4 regions of the Bacillus sp. GW821-FHT01G09 genome follow, and region 3 is predicted to be linked to each of the others. Evidence: riboswitches for the same ligand, from Rfam matches in the RefSeq annotation. Region 3 holds a riboswitch; each other region holds the start of a gene.
The links. Region 3 has a riboswitch for S-adenosylmethionine ahead of AC07VD_RS04195 (5-methyltetrahydropteroyltriglutamate--homocysteine S-methyltransferase). Riboswitches for the same ligand answer to the same signal wherever they lie in the genome.
Positions count from the first base shown of each region.

Region 1: another riboswitch for S-adenosylmethionine. It lies ahead of metI (cystathionine gamma-synthase/O-acetylhomoserine thiolyase); the one in region 3 lies ahead of AC07VD_RS04195 (5-methyltetrahydropteroyltriglutamate--homocysteine S-methyltransferase).
Region 2: another riboswitch for S-adenosylmethionine. It lies ahead of AC07VD_RS06535 (bifunctional homocysteine S-methyltransferase/methylenetetrahydrofolate reductase); the one in region 3 lies ahead of AC07VD_RS04195 (5-methyltetrahydropteroyltriglutamate--homocysteine S-methyltransferase).
Region 4: another riboswitch for S-adenosylmethionine. It lies ahead of metN (methionine ABC transporter ATP-binding protein MetN); the one in region 3 lies ahead of AC07VD_RS04195 (5-methyltetrahydropteroyltriglutamate--homocysteine S-methyltransferase).

Region 1 covers NZ_JBWKWL010000002.1:305,679-309,705, forward strand. Annotated here, with positions in the region: gene AC07VD_RS06990 (YjcG family protein) at 1-358, opposite strand, end outside; gene AC07VD_RS06995 (esterase family protein) at 395-1,117, opposite strand; SAM riboswitch class I at 1,285-1,405, shown strand; gene metI (cystathionine gamma-synthase/O-acetylhomoserine thiolyase) at 1,473-2,594, shown strand; gene metC (cystathionine beta-lyase) at 2,587-3,759, shown strand; gene AC07VD_RS07010 (GNAT family N-acetyltransferase) at 3,792-4,027, opposite strand, start outside.
Region 2 covers NZ_JBWKWL010000002.1:226,567-230,593, reverse strand. Annotated here, with positions in the region: gene AC07VD_RS06545 (CvfB family protein) at 1-395, opposite strand, end outside; gene AC07VD_RS06540 (YajQ family cyclic di-GMP-binding protein) at 494-985, shown strand; SAM riboswitch class I at 1,092-1,209, shown strand; gene AC07VD_RS06535 (bifunctional homocysteine S-methyltransferase/methylenetetrahydrofolate reductase) at 1,299-3,137, shown strand; gene AC07VD_RS06530 (GNAT family N-acetyltransferase) at 3,228-3,677, shown strand; gene AC07VD_RS06525 (GNAT family N-acetyltransferase) at 3,683-4,027, shown strand, end outside.
Region 3 covers NZ_JBWKWL010000001.1:836,894-840,920, forward strand. Annotated here, with positions in the region: gene AC07VD_RS04190 (5-methyltetrahydropteroyltriglutamate--homocysteine S-methyltransferase) at 1-977, shown strand, start outside; SAM riboswitch class I at 1,046-1,152, shown strand; gene AC07VD_RS04195 (5-methyltetrahydropteroyltriglutamate--homocysteine S-methyltransferase) at 1,230-2,366, shown strand; gene AC07VD_RS04200 (3-hydroxybutyrate dehydrogenase) at 2,418-3,191, opposite strand; gene AC07VD_RS04205 (CoA transferase subunit B) at 3,208-3,858, opposite strand; gene AC07VD_RS04210 (CoA transferase subunit A) at 3,855-4,027, opposite strand, start outside.
Region 4 covers NZ_JBWKWL010000001.1:183,051-187,077, reverse strand. Annotated here, with positions in the region: gene AC07VD_RS00955 (toprim domain-containing protein) at 1-22, shown strand, start outside; gene AC07VD_RS00950 (thioredoxin family protein) at 24-344, shown strand; gene AC07VD_RS00945 (SCP2 sterol-binding domain-containing protein) at 451-795, shown strand; SAM riboswitch class I at 910-1,016, shown strand; gene metN (methionine ABC transporter ATP-binding protein MetN) at 1,122-2,147, shown strand; gene metP (methionine ABC transporter permease MetP) at 2,140-2,808, shown strand; gene metQ (methionine ABC transporter substrate-binding lipoprotein MetQ) at 2,822-3,646, shown strand; gene AC07VD_RS00925 (carboxymuconolactone decarboxylase family protein) at 3,731-4,027, shown strand, end outside.

The sequences.
Region 1 (4,027 bases), on a different contig from region 3:
GGCCGACCGTCACATGCGGAACGAAATTATATTCCTGTTCTCCTGCCAACACACCGGTGTATAGCTTTTCATTGAGTGTTTTTAACTCTTCCGTCGGTTCTGCTTTGATGTAAATGACATTATTGACAGGCGCAAATGAGCTGTATTTTGTCATTTTGAGAACGAGTGGGTGGGACTCTTTTGCGATGTTTCTTAAATGTGATACGAGCTGATCCGCTTTCTCCTCCGCGCATTCAAAGGATGCTCTCAGCGTCAAATGAGGCGGGATCAGAGAGTAGCTTGGGTCATAGCGCTTTCTGTAAGAGTTTGCAAGGTCTTGGAGCTTTTTTGATGGAAATAAAACGATTCCGTATTTCATATTATGTCCCTCCTGGAAATAAAGTATGATAGAGTGTTAAAGCATTTTTTTCAGCGCCGGGGTGATGAGCGGCTGCCAGTATGTCCATTTGTGGTCTCCGTCAAATGGCTCAAAATAATAATCGGAAAGCTTCTTCTCCAGCAGCTGTTTCAGCTCCTGGTTCGGTTCTGTAAAGTCCAGAATGTTCCCGTCTGTCGTGTGGACGTCAGTTTCTTTTGTTCCAATTTGGTGATAAATAGAGAGGTGTTTGATATCATCTGACTGATTCACGGCTTCTAGTATATGTTTGTCAACATAGGGAGACTGCATGATGATGTTGCCAAACATATTCGGATAATCAAGCGCTGTCATAAGTGATACGGTCGCTCCGAGCGAATCACCGATCAGGGTTCGGCCGTAACCGATCTGATAGGTTGGATACTCATCATCTGCAAAAGGAACGAGCTCATGGGCGATGAACCGTTTATACGCCGAAAATTTTGAACCCTCCGGATGATAGGTGTTTCTGCGCTCTTTTACATCCTTATAGGGAACACCGATAATAATGCACCGGTCTATTTCGTGTTTCGACAGCAATTCCTCAACCTGTCTGCCGATTCTCCCCAGCCTGAAATAATCGTGGCCGTCCTGTGCGATAATGACATGGTATTTATAAAGCGGGGAGTAGTTGGACGGCAGATAAACAAGTAAGGTCATTTCCTCGTTAAGCTCTTTTGAAAAGAATTTCTTTTCTTGCACTGTGCCGTTTTTCGGTGCCATAAAAACATTCCTCCAGGACATCACTATACTTTCTTGCATTTTCAATTATTGTACCATGAATTATTAGAAATTTCTCTCTTTAAACGGTTCGGAACACGAAGAAAAAAGTGTTGAAATAAACTGTGAATTGCGCTAATATAAAACAATCAGAAAATTGAAATCGATATTTCTTATCGTGAGAGGTGGAGGGACTGGCCCTTAGAAACCTCAGCAACCGGCTTGTTTTGCATGTGCAAAGCGCCAAGGTGCTAAATCCAGCAAGCGTTTTTTATGCTTGGAAGATAAGAAGAAGCGTTAAACCCCTTCTTCTTATGAAGAAGGGGTTTTTATTTTGAAAAGGGAAGGTGTCAGCTATATGTCACAGCACGTTGAAACGAAATTAGCCCAAATTGGGAACCGTAGCGATGAAGTCACGGGAACAGTGAGTGCTCCAATTTATTTATCAACAGCATACCGCCACAGAGGGATCGGAGAATCTACCGGATTTGATTATGTCCGCACAAAAAATCCGACACGCCAGCTTGTTGAAAACGCCATCGCTAACTTAGAAAACGGCGCGAGAGGGCTTGCCTTTAGTTCGGGAATGGCTGCTATCCAAACGATTATGGCGCTGTTTAAAAGCGGAGATGAATTGATCGTTTCATCGGACCTATATGGCGGCACGTACCGTTTATTTGAAAATGAATGGAAAAAATACGGATTGACTTTTCATTATGATGATTTCAGCGATGAGGACTGTTTACGCTCTAAGATTACGCCGAATACAAAAGCGGTGTTTGTGGAAACGCCGACAAACCCCCTCATGCAGGAGGCGGACATTGAACATATTGCCCGGATTACAAAGGAGCACGGTCTTCTGCTGATCGTAGATAATACATTTTATACACCGGTCTTGCAGCGGCCGCTTGAGCTGGGAGCTGACATTGTCATTCACAGCGCAACCAAGTATTTAGGCGGGCATAACGATTTGCTTGCTGGACTTGTCGTGGTGAAGGATGAGCAGCTCGGAGAGGAAATGTTTCAGCATCAAAATGCGATTGGCGCCGTCCTGCCGCCATTTGATTCGTGGCTTCTGATGAGAGGAATGAAGACGCTGAGCCTCAGAATGCGCCAGCATCAGGCAAACGCGCAGGAGCTTGCGGCGTTTTTAGAAGAGCAGGAAGAAATTTCGGATGTGCTGTATCCCGGAAAAGGCGGCATGCTGTCCTTCCGTCTGCAAAAAGAAGAATGGGTCAATCCGTTTTTAAAAGCACTGAAGACCATTTGTTTTGCAGAAAGTCTCGGCGGGGTGGAAAGCTTTATTACATACCCTGCGACCCAGACGCACATGGATATTCCTGAAGAGATCCGCATCGCAAACGGGGTGTGCAATCGGTTGCTGCGCTTTTCTGTCGGAATTGAACATGCGGAAGATTTAAAAGAGGATCTAAAACAGGCATTATGTCAGGTCAAAGAGGGAGCTGTTTCATTTGAGTAAACATAATTGGACGCTGGAAACCCAGCTCGTGCACAATCCATTTAAAACAGACGGCGGAACCGGGGCGGTCAGTGTACCGATTCAGCACGCCTCGACTTTTCACCAATCTTCATTTGAAGAGTTCGGGGCATATGATTACAGCCGCTCTGGCACGCCGACAAGAACAGCTCTTGAAGAAACAATTGCCGCACTGGAAGGCGGAACAAGAGGATTTGCTTTCAGTTCAGGCATGGCTGCCATCTCAACAGCATTTTTACTGCTGTCACAGGGTGATCACGTTCTTGTGACAGAAGATGTATACGGCGGAACCTTCCGTATGGTGACAGAGGTGCTGACCCGGTTTGGCATTGAGCATACGTTTGTCGACATGACGGATCGTAATGAAGTGGCGCGGAGCATCAAGCCGAACACAAAGGTCATTTATATGGAGACGCCATCAAATCCGACACTTGGGATTACGGATATTAAAGCAGTTGTTCAGCTTGCAAAAGAAAACGGCTGCCTGACCTTTCTGGACAATACATTCATGACACCGGCACTGCAGCGTCCGCTTGATCTCGGCGTGGATATTGTACTTCACAGCGCGACAAAATTCTTAAGCGGACACAGCGATGTGCTCTCAGGTTTAGCTGCTGTCAAGGATGAAGAGCTTGGGAAGCAGCTGTATAAGCTGCAAAACGCGTTCGGCGCCGTCCTTGGCGTGCAAGATTGCTGGCTCGTGCTGCGCGGCTTAAAAACGTTGCAGGTCCGTTTAGAAAAAGCGAGCCAAACAGCGCAGCGGCTTGCGGAATTTTTCCAGAAGCACCCGGCGGTCAAGCGCGTGTATTATCCGGGACTGGCTGATCATCCCGGCGCTGAAACCCATAAAAGCCAGTCAACGGGAGCGGGCGCCGTGCTATCTTTTGAGCTTGAAAGCAAAGAGGCCGTTAAGAAGTTAGTCGAGAATGTGTCACTTCCAGTCTTCGCTGTCAGCCTTGGCGCCGTGGAATCGATTTTGTCCTATCCGGCAACGATGTCTCACGCGGCAATGCCTAAGGAAGAGCGTGAAAAACGCGGTATCACTGATGGCCTGCTCCGTCTGAGTGTGGGCGTCGAACATGCAGACGATTTAGAACACGATTTCGAACAAGCGCTGAAAGAAATTGCTCCAGTTGCGGTTCGTTAAAAAAGAAGCCGGGGATGGCCCGGCTTCTTTTATTATTGTTCGTCATCAGGATTCAGAATCGCGAGGACTTGATGATCCTCCCAAACGCCATTAATTTTTACATTTTTTCGGGCGATGCCTTCTTTATGAAATCCCGCTTTTTCTAAAACACGCATGGACCCGAGATTACGGGGCATCACACCGGCTTCAATCCGATGCAGTTTCAATTCGTGGAACGCATAATCAACAACCAATCTGACTGCCTCTGTCATAATGCCCTTTCCATTAT
Region 2 (4,027 bases), on a different contig from region 3:
AGTTTGTCCCCTTTTTGCGGCCAGACATCTTCGTACGGCGGCAAATGCTCAGTTGCGACTAGTGCGTCCTTCGATAAACCGACATCAACGAATACGCCCATATCTTCCACTTTATCCACCACTTCAACCCAGCCATATTCATCCGCGCTGATGACCGGAATTTTCATCGTGGCCGCAAGCCTTTCCTGCTGGTCGACGTATATAAAGACTTCTACTTCGTCTCTGTCCTCGATATCCTCAGTCATTTCACTGTTATGTAAGAGAATCGTATCTTCCCCATCGGTTAAAAAGTAACCGAAGTCGGTTTGGTGATCTATACTCAAGGTTAATTGCTGCCCTGGTCTCATGCTATCGTCCTTCCTGTTCCGCTTAATCTCTGCGGATTTTGTTAACATTTTTTCCAATCATCACAAATTGATTCTTTGTTCTGTTGGAAGTTTCTCTTTATTCTACTATAATCAACACATAAGTTAAATGTTATGGAGGTTTTCATATGGCAAAAGAAAGTTCATTTGATATTGTATCCAAGGTGGAATTGCCTGAAGTGCAAAACGCAATCCAAATCGCACTGAAAGAAATCAGTACCCGATATGACTTTAAAGGCAGCAAAAGCGACATTTCTTTAGATAAAGAGGAGCTGGTCCTCGTTTCCGATGACGAATTCAAATTAAGCCAGCTGAAAGATGTGCTGGTCAGCAAATTGATTAAACGAAACGTTCCGACAAAAAACATTGATTACGGCAAGGTTGAAAACGCGTCAGGCGGAACGGTACGCCAGCGTGCAAAGCTTGTTCAAGGCATCGACAAGGACAACGCAAAAAAAATCAATACAATCATCAAAAACTCCGGACTGAAAGTAAAGTCTCAGGTGCAGGATGATCAAGTGCGTGTCACCGGAAAAAACAAAGATGACCTGCAGCAGATTATCTCAGCTGTGCGGGGAGCAGATTTACCAGTTGACGTTCAATTTATAAATTTCAGATAAATTTTCTGATTCCTATTGATTATTGTCTTTATTTTCGGTAAATTTGGAGAAAGGGAAAAACGCCAGGTATCTTTTGGCACTTCCTGACACGAAAATTTCATATCCGTTCTTATCAAGAGAAGCAGAGGGACTGGCCCGACGAAGCTTCAGCAACCGGTGTAATGGCGATCAGCCATGACCAAGGTGCTAAATCCAGCAAGCTCGAACAGCTTGGAAGATAAGAAGAGACAAAATCACTGACAAAGTCTTCTTCTTAAGAGGACTTTTTTTATTTCTCTTTTTTCCTTGCTGATGTGAATAAAGGAGGCAGACAATGGGACTTTTAGAAGATTTGCAAAGACAGGTGTTAATCGGTGACGGCGCCATGGGGACGCTCCTCTACTCCTATGGCATTGACAGGTGTTTTGAGGAGCTCAATATTTCAAAGCCGGAGGAAATTCAGCGCATACATAAAGCGTACGTTGAAGCGGGAGCCAACATTATTCAAACGAATACGTACGGGGCCAACTATATTAAATTATCCAGACACGGGCTTGAGGATGACATCAAAAAAATGAATCAGGAGGCCGTAAAGATCGCGCGGGCTTCAGCAGGCGATGCATACGTGCTTGGAACGATGGGCGGCATACGCACATTTAATAAAAACGCGTACAGTCTTGACGAAATTAAGCGCAGCTTCCGCGAGCAGCTGTACCTGCTGCTGCATGAAGAGCCGGATGGCTTGCTGTTAGAAACGTATTATGATTTGGAAGAAGCCCGTGAAGTGCTGAAAATCGCGCGCAAAGAGACTGATCTTCCGATTATGCTCAATGTCTCCATGCACGAGCAAGGCGTATTGCAGGACGGAACGCCGCTTTCTGACGCATTGCGCTCGATTGCGGATCTCGGAGCTGATATTGTCGGCATTAACTGCCGCCTCGGCCCTTATCACATGATTGAAGCGCTCAGCGAAGTGCCGATTTTTGATGACGTATTCTTATCCGTTTATCCGAACAGCAGCCTTCCTTCGCTTGAAGAGGGACGGCTCGTCTATGAAACAGACGACACGTATTTCCAAAACAGCGCGTCAGAATTCCGTAAGCAAGGTGCGCGGATTATCGGCGGCTGCTGCGGCACAACGCCGAATCACATCAGGGCGATGGCGGAAGCGGTTGGCGGGCTGGCTCCGATTACGGAAAAAGAAGTCAAAACCCGGGCAAAAGAATTCATTTCTGTTCATCACGAGCGAACCGAGCCCGGTCTGGATGAGATCGCAGCGAAAAAACGCTCTATTATCGTAGAACTGGACCCGCCGAAAAAACTAAGCTTTGACAAATTTCTATCGGCGGCTGCTGAATTAAAAGAAGCGGGAATCGATGCCCTGACACTCGCCGACAATTCTCTGGCGACCCCGCGGATCAGCAATGTTGCCTGCGGCGCCCTTGTCAAGCAGCAGCTCGATATGCGTTCCCTTGTCCATATTACGTGCCGTGACCGTAACATTATCGGCTTACAGTCACATTTAATGGGCCTTGATACGTTAGGGCTGAATGACGTGCTTGCGATTACAGGTGACCCTTCTAAAATCGGGGATTTTCCTGGTGCGACGTCTGTATATGATTTAACATCTTTTGATTTAATCAGGCTGATCAAACAATTCAATGAAGGTCTGTCTCTGTCTGGAAAACCGCTCGGCAAGAAAACGAATTTCTCAGTTGCCGCTGCATTTAATCCTAACGTCCGCCATCTGGATAAAGCGGTAAAACGGCTTGAGAAAAAAATAGATTGCGGCGCAGATTATTTTGTTTCTCAGCCTGTCTATTCCGAGCAGCAGCTTGTCGATATCCATAACGAAACAAAACATCTGAAGACACCGATCTATATCGGCATCATGCCGTTGACAAGCAGCCGGAATGCCGAATTCATCCATAATGAAATTCCCGGCATTAAGCTGTCTGATACGATTCGCGAAAAAATGGCCCATGCCGGTGAAGATAAAGAAAAGCAAAAGGCGGAAGGCCTTGCGATTGCCCGCTCCCTGCTGGATACGGCATGCGAGCTGTTTAACGGCATCTACTTGATAACGCCTTTCCTCAGATCTGACTTAACCGCTGAGCTTACTTCATATATTCAGCAAAAAGATGAGCAGCGCCAAAATATCTTTTTGCATTAATCCCTTAAAAGACTGTCTGATCCAATCGGGCGGTCTTTTTCAACGGGATTCGTGTTACGATATAGAAAAACAGTCATGAGGAGGAACATTATGCTCGAAGTCAAAACCATTTCCGCGGAAGATACATATGAAATCCGGCACCGTATTCTGCGTCCCCATCAATCCATTGAACAATGCAAATATGAAGAGGATCATGCAAAAGGCTCCTTTCATCTCGGCGCGTTTTTTGAAGGAAAGCTGATCAGCATCGCTTCTTTTTCCCCGCAAAATCAGCCATTAATAACAGAATCCCCAGCATATCGGCTGAGAGGCATGGCAACGCTTGAAGGATATCGCGATCAAAAAGGCGGGAGCACGCTGATCAAACACGCGGAAGAGAAACTGGCGGAGAACGGCGTTCAGGCAGTCTGGTGCAATGCCAGAAGCCATGTGAAAGGCTACTATTCAAAGCTTGGCTGGGAAGAACTCGGCGAACCGTTTGAGATTCCCGGCATAGGCACACATATCATCATGTATAAAAAACTCGAAACAAGCAGGTGATCTGTATGAGGGTAATCGATGAGCTGATTAAGCTTCATGAAGAACATACCCCTAGTCTATTGCGGCTTTGCAGGCAAGCCGGGTGGCCGGATTACGGCGAACAAGAGCTGGCACTGCTTGTCCAGCAAGGACGCTTTTTCGGCTATCAAAATGTCAGCGGTGATATTATTTCCTGCATCGGCTTGTTTTTGTTTGGCCGTCTTGCTTCTATCGGCCTCGTTATCGTGGACAAAGAATATCAACGGCTCGGTCTCGGCCGGCGTATGGTAAACGCCTGTATCACCCAAACAGATGAAAACACCGCCATCAGGCTTTGCGCCACAAAAGAAGGTTTGCCGCTTTATGAAAAA
Region 3 (4,027 bases):
ATATCGAAAATCAAGAGATCATCCGCATCGTGGAAAAACAAAAAGAAATCGGTCTCGATGTGGTAACAGACGGGGAATTCCGGCGTTCTTGGTGGCATTATGACTTCCTGGAAGGGCTTGACGGTGTGGAACCGTTCATCCCGGCTAAGGGGATTCAGTTCCATAACACAAAAACGAAAGCGCGCAGCATCAAAGTGACGGGAAAACTCGATTTTACGAGCCACCCAGCGCTTGCTGATTATCAATTTTTACATGAGATTGCCGGTAACGCGACGCCAAAATTGACCATTCCCAGCCCAAATATGCTGTTTTTTGGCGAAAAAGCGGATAAAGGGATTTATGACGATCAAGAGGAATATTTTCATGATCTGGCCCAAGCGTACAAAAAAGCAATCAAAGCCTTCTATGATGCTGGCTGCCGTTATCTCCAGCTCGATGATACGTCATGGTCTCTCTTCTTTGAGGAAAAAGGCAGAGAGGTTGTCCGGGCGCTCGGCGGCGATCCAGAAACATTGCCTGCCTTGTTTGCCAAAACGATTAACGATGCAGTGGCAGACCGGCCTGGCGATTTAACGATCACAATGCACATTTGCCGCGGCAACTTCCGCTCAACCTGGGCGGCATCAGGAGGGTACGACGCTGTAGCGGAAACGATTTTGGACGGCTTAAACCTTGACGGCCTGTTCTTGGAATACGATGATGACCGCTCCGGAAACTTTGATCCGCTCCGTTTTGTGAAGCGCAAGGATCTGCAAATTGTGCTCGGCTTGATCACATCGAAATACGGCGAGCTTGAAAATCCTGAGGATGTGAAACGCCGTATCAATGAAGCCGCGCGTTTTGTCAGCTTGGACCAGCTATGCCTGAGCCCGCAGTGCGGTTTCGCCTCTACAGAAGAAGGCAACCTTCTGACAGAGGAGCAGCAATGGGCAAAGCTTCGCCATGTCATCGACATTGCCAACGATGTGTGGAGATAATCTATCATTGACAGAAATAGAAAATGTGTGAATAATAGATACTATCAGAAAATTTCATAAAAAGGTTTTCCTTATCAAGAGAGGTGGAGGGACTGGCCCTGCGATACCCGGCAACCGCTGTTTAACAGAATGGTGCTAAATCCTTTAGAGCAATGATTGCTCTTGAAGATAAGGTTGAGATTGTCACGCAAGCTCTTCCTTATCCAAAGGAAGAGCTTTTTTATATTTGAATGGAAAGAAGGAATGGACAACATGTCACAACAAACAACACCCGCAGAACAAAAATCACTTCAAAGAAAAAAACCGCCGTTTCGCGCGGATCAAGTCGGAAGCCTGTTGAGATCTGAGCCCGTTAAAAAAGCGCGGCTGCAAAAAGCGGCCGGCGAAATTACGGCTGAGCAGCTTCGCCAAATTGAAAACGATGAAATCATCCGCATTGTGGAAAAACAGAAGGAAACCGGCCTGAACGTCGTGACAGACGGTGAATTCCGCAGAGCGTGGTGGCACTTTGATTTCCTGGAAAACTTAGATGGCGTTGAGCCGTTTACTCCTGAGCAAGGCATTCAATTCCATAACGTACAGACAAAAGCACGTGGCATTAAAGTCACAGGCGATATCGACTTTTCAACTCACCCAATGCTTGAAGATTATTCATTTCTCCATAGCATTGCCGGTGACGCAACGCCAAAGATGACGATTCCAAGCCCGAATATGCTGTTTTTCCGCGGAAAACTGGAAAAGGATGCGTATAAAAAAGATTATCACCTTTTCCAGCATGATGTATCCAAAGCATATAAAAAAGCGATTCAAGCGTTTTATGACAGAGGCTGCCGCTACCTCCAGCTTGATGATACAGCGTGGGCCGTTTTCTTATCAGAAAAAGGCTTAAAACAAATCGAAGCGTTCGGAACAACGCCTGATGAGCTTCGCCAGCTGTTTGCGAAATCTATTAACGACGCGATTGCAGACCGCCCGGATGACTTGACGGTAACCATGCATATTTGCCGCGGCAACTTCCAGTCCACTTGGACAGCGGAAGGCGGCTATGACGCAGCAGCCGAAACCATTTTTGACGGCTTGAATCTTGACGGACTTTTCTTAGAGTATGATGATTCACGCTCAGGCGGATTTGAGCCGCTCCGTTACGTAAAACGGTCTGATCTTCAGCTTGTTCTTGGCTTAGTGACATCTAAATTCGGTGAGCTTGAAAATCCGGATGACGTGAAACGCCGTATCGAAGAAGCATCCCGTTATGTAAGCTTAGACCAGCTTTGCCTCAGCCCTCAATGCGGATTCGCTTCAACTGAGGAAGGCAATAAGCTGACTGAAGAACAGCAATGGGCGAAGCTCCGCCATGTGGTTGAGATCGCTAATGATGTTTGGAAATAAGCAAAGAAAAAACACACTTGATTCCCTAGCGGAGCAAGTGTGTTTTTTATGTCATTGTGCGGTGTAGCCCCCATCAAGGACGACAGCCTGCCCAGTGACGCCCTTCGCCTTCTCACTTGCCAAAAACACGGCATAATCCGCAATTTCCTTGACGGAAAGCAGTCGCTTTTGCGGCACAAGCGGAAAAATGACTTGTTCAAGTACAGAGTCGTAAGGGACATTTCTAGTTTTCGATAGATCGCTAAGCTGATTGCGTACAAGCTGGGTATCGACATAACCCGGACAGAGCGCATTGACTGTTATGCCGTGGGGCGCGCCTTCCAGCGCCCCTACTTTTGTGAGTCCAATGACGCCGTGCTTGGCGCTATTATAAGCGGATTTCCCTGCAAAGCCGACTAATCCATTAACAGACGCGATATTAATGATTCTGCCAAACTGCTGTTTTTTCATGATCGGAAAAACATGCTTCATTGCAATAAAGGGGGCCGTCAGCATGACCTTGATCAGCTGTTCAAAGGTGTCTGTCGGAAACTCTTCAATCGGAGCGACGTGCTGAATACCGGCATTGTTCACCAGAATATCCAAGCGGCCGTATTGTTTTTGGATGACGTTCACCGTATCAGCAACTTGCGCTTCCTTTGTCACATCATACGGAATGGCCGCCGCGTCAAAGCCTTCTTCTGCAAGCTTGGAGGCTGCTTTTTCACATGCTTCCGGACGGAGGTCTGAAACGATGACGCTGGCACCTTCCCGGGCGAATTCTCTTGCCATTTCGAATCCGATTCCGCCGGCAGCCCCTGTCACCAAAGCGACTTGTTTTCTCATGTCAAACACCTTCCCATTAAGAATTAAGTACAGATTGGCTTACAGCGAAATCAGCTTCTGTTTTTTCATAAACCTCTTCAATTGTGACACCATCCTGAAGCTCCGTCAGTGTCATGCGGCCATTTACAAAATCAAATACAGCCAAATCCGTAATCAGCCTGTGTACGACTTTCTGGCCTGTCAGCGGAAGGGAGCATGTTTTTTTCACCTTTGATTCGCCATGCTTATTGACGTGCTCCATGATGACAACGATCCGTTTCGCCCCGTTGACGAGATCCATGGCGCCGCCCATCCCTTTTACCATTTTGCCGGGGATCATCCAATTTGCCAAATCCCCCTGCTCCGAAACCTCCATTCCGCCAAGAATAGCCAAATCGATATGCCCGCCTCTTATCATCGCGAATGACTCAGCGCTGTCAAAATAAGAGGCGCCCGTCACTTCAGTGATCGTTTCCTTTCCCGCATTGATCAAATCCGCGTCTTCCATTCCTTCCAGAGGATAGGGGCCGATTCCGAGCAAGCCGTTTTCCGACTGAAGCATGACGTGAACGCCATCGGGTATCTCATTTGCGACAAGCGTCGGCATTCCAATCCCGAGATTCACATTCATGCCGTCCTTGATTTCTTGTACAGCCCGTTTGACCATTCGTTTTCTCGCTTCCTTCACTTGGCCTCACCCTTTCCCGATGCTTGCTGAACTGTTCGTTTTTCTATCCGTTTTTCTTGGCTCGAGCCAAGCACGACATGCTGTACGTAAATTCCCGGCGTATGGATGTGATCTGGATCGAGCTCTCCTGCTTCCACGATTTCTTCCGCCTCGGCAATCGTGATCTTGC
Region 4 (4,027 bases), 650 kb from region 3:
AAGAAAGTCCCGAGGTGTATAGCATGAAAGAACTCCAAGAACACGAACTTGATCACATTGAAGATGATGTGTACCTTCTATATTTATATACTCCGTTTTGCGGCACCTGCCAGCTTGCAAGCAAAATGCTGACAGTGGTGAAAGAAATGCTGCCGGATGTCGCCTTCTATCAAAACAATGTCAATTACTCTCCGACATTCGCAAAAGCGTATCAAATTGAAAGCGTCCCTTGTTTTCTGCTGTTTAAAGGCGGAAAGATGGTCGAAAGAGGATATGCATTTCATTCCGTTTCTTATTTATATGAGCTGATCAAACAAAAATCATCTTCCGCATCCCATTTATGACATATTTCTCAGCATATCCAATGAAATTGTCGTTCGTTTTATAAAGGGGTTCTTGCGACAAAGAGAGAAATGTGTATGTATGACCAACAAATAGGAGGTTGTACATATGGAGAAAGCGGAAGTTTTAGAAGATGAGTATCAGCATCTGTTTTTAAAACCCCTTTTGAATGCCTCAACATTGCTCATTACCTTCCAAGGAGAAGCAGAAGCCTTAACCGTCTCAATAAACGAACAGGGAGAAATGAAAAAAGTTTCTCCGCCCCAAACGTCCAACCTGACCTTTTACGGAAACCAAACGGAAATTATTGATTTATTGCACGGAGACATTTCCCTTCAGCACCTTATTCAGAGCGGAAGCCTCAAAGTAAAGGGGTCATTCAGGGCCCTGTTAAAGCTGGAAGCCATTCTCTGGCTGACAAATGGATTTTTTCAGAGAATTTTAAAAAATTAAAAAATAATAAATTATTATAATAGTAAAAGTTGACATCATTTATTTTATTGACATTTAATCATTCGCCGTGCTATTCTACATTAAGAATTTCCGGACGAAAAAGACTATATATTTCTCTTATCAAGAGAGGTGGAGGGAAGTGCCCTATGAAGCCCGGCAACCATCAACACTGTTGAAATGGTGCCAATTCACACGAAGCGTTCAGCTTTGAAAGATGAGAGAAAGGCATTTTATATAAGCCTTTCTGCTCAAGTGTGCAGAAAGGCTTTTCTTTTGCAGAAAAAACCGGAAGATTTCTTAGAATAGTGTTAAGGCAGGTGATTGCTTTGATCAATCTTCAGGATGTTTCAAAAGTTTACAGATCGAAACATGGAGATGTCAATGCTGTCCAAAACGTCTCGCTTTCCATTAAAAAAGGTGAGATTTTTGGAATTATAGGATATAGCGGAGCTGGTAAGAGTTCCTTAATCCGTCTGCTGAACGGCCTTGAGAAACCAACCTCAGGAACCGTGGAAGTGGCGGGAACCAAGATTAATGAAGTAAATGGACGCGGTTTAAGAAAAGCACGCCATGAGATCAGTATGATTTTCCAGCATTTCAATTTGCTTTGGTCGCGGACTGTCAGAGATAATATCATGTTTCCTTTAGAAATTGCCGGGGTGAAAAAGAGCGAGCGGATCAAGCGCGCCAATGAACTGATTAAACTGGTAGGTTTAGAAGGAAAAGAAAAATCATATCCGTCCCAGCTGAGCGGCGGGCAGAAGCAGCGTGTCGGAATTGCCAGAGCGCTTGCAAACAATCCGAAGGTTCTCCTTTGTGACGAAGCGACATCAGCATTAGATCCGCAAACGACAGATTCAATTCTGGATCTATTGTCCGATATTAATGAAAGGCTCGGTTTGACGATTGTGCTGATTACGCACGAAATGCATGTCATCCGCAAAATCTGCAACAGAGTCGCCGTCATGGAAAACGGCAAGGTGGTCGAAGAAGGCGAGGTTCTCGATGTCTTTAAAAATCCAAAGGAACAAATGACAAAACGATTTGTTCAACAGGTGACAGAGCCGGAAGAAACGAAAGAGACGCTTCAGCACCTTCTTGATGATACAGCATCAGGAAAAATGGTTCAGCTCACATTTGTCGGTGAGTCAGCTGAACAGCCTCTGATTACAGAGATGATCAGAAACTTCAATGTCAGCGTCAATATTCTGCAAGGGAAAATTTCGCAGACGAAGGATGGGGCTTACGGTTCACTGTTCATCCACATTGACGGAGACGAGGAAGAAGTGCAAAACGTGATCCGATTCATTAATGACAAACAGGTGAAAGCAGAGGTGATCACGAATGTTTGAAAAATACTTCCCGAACGTTGATTTAACTGAATTATGGAACGCGACATATGAAACACTTTATATGACGCTGATTTCTTTACTGTTTGCTTTTGTCATCGGGGTCATCCTCGGCTTGCTGCTCTTTCTGACGAGCAAAGGAAGCCTCTGGCAGAATAAAGCGGTCAACTCAGTGATTGCGGCCGTTGTTAACATATTCAGATCGATTCCGTTCCTTATTTTAATTATTTTACTATTAGGTTTTACGAAATTTTTAGTCGGCACGATCTTAGGGCCAAACGCCGCATTGCCGGCGCTGGTAATCGGCTCGGCACCATTTTACGCGCGCCTTGTTGAAATCGCGCTGCGTGAGGTGGATAAAGGTGTGATTGAAGCAGCTAAATCAATGGGCGCGAAAACGTCTACGATTATTTTCAAAGTGCTGATTCCGGAATCAATGCCTGCTCTTATTTCTGGCATTACGGTTACAGCCATTGCTTTGATCGGCTCAACGGCAATTGCCGGAGCCATTGGTTCAGGAGGCCTTGGAAACCTTGCGTACGTAGAAGGATATCAGTCTAATAACGCTGATGTTACCTTCGTTGCTACTGTGTTTATTTTAATCATCGTGTTTATTATTCAAATCATCGGTGATCTAATAACAAATATTATAGACAAAAGATAAGGGAGGATTTACATTGAAAAAGCTATTTTTGGGTGCATTACTGCTTGTATTTGCAGGAGTTATGGCTGCCTGCGGTTCGAATAACGGCGCTGAATCCGGCAAGAAAGAAATTGTCGTTGCGGCAACGAAAACACCGCATGCGGAAATTTTAAAAGAAGCTGAACCATTGCTGAAAGAAAAAGGCTATACGCTGAAAGTGAAAGTGCTTAGTGATTACAAAATGTACAATAAAGCTTTAGCTGATAAAGAAGTGGACGCGAACTACTTCCAGCACATTCCTTACCTTGAGCAAGAAATGAAAGAAAACACAGATTACAAACTTGTGAATGCCGGTGCTGTTCACTTAGAGCCATTCGGTATTTACTCTAAAACATACAAATCACTGAAAGACCTTCCAGACGGTGCGACAATCATTCTGACAAACAACGTTGCTGAACAAGGCCGTATGCTTGCAATGCTTGAAAACGCTGGATTAATCACTCTTGATTCTAAGGTAGAAACAGTTGACGCAACATTGAAAGACATTAAGAAAAACCCGAAAAACCTTGAATTCAAAAAAGTAGCGCCTGAATTAACGGCAAAAGCATATGAAAACAAAGAAGGAGACGCGGCCTTCATCAATGTAAACTATGCGATCCAAAATAAATTAAATCCTAAAAAAGATGCAATTGAAGTAGAATCAACGAAAAACAACCCATACGCTAACATCATCGCAGTAAGAAAAGGCGAAGAAGATTCTGCAAAAATCAAAGCGCTGATGGAAGTTCTTCACTCTAAAAAGATCAAAGACTTCATCGAGAAAAAATACGACGGAGCTGTGCTTCCTGTATCTGAATAAGACTGAAACCCCGGATGAGAATTCCGGGGTTTTTTTCGCGTATTTTCCTAAAAGCTGTTCATAATAAAAAGGAATGTTAAACAGATGGAGGGATTTTCTTTGAATCAAGACAGAGGAAGCATGCAGGACGCGTTAAAACAATATAAACATGGTTTAGGCACATTTGAACAAAAGATGCCGCTGATGGGAAGAAAATTTAACGAATTTACTGAACAGTGCTTTGCCGGGAATTCTCTGACTGAAAGAGAAAAACAGCTGATCGCCCTCGGAATTGCCATCAATGCTCAGGACGAATATTGCATGATCTATCATACAAAAGGCTGTCTCGATCAGGGAGCGACAGAAGAAAACATTCTCGAAGCCGTCAGTGTGGCAGCGGCA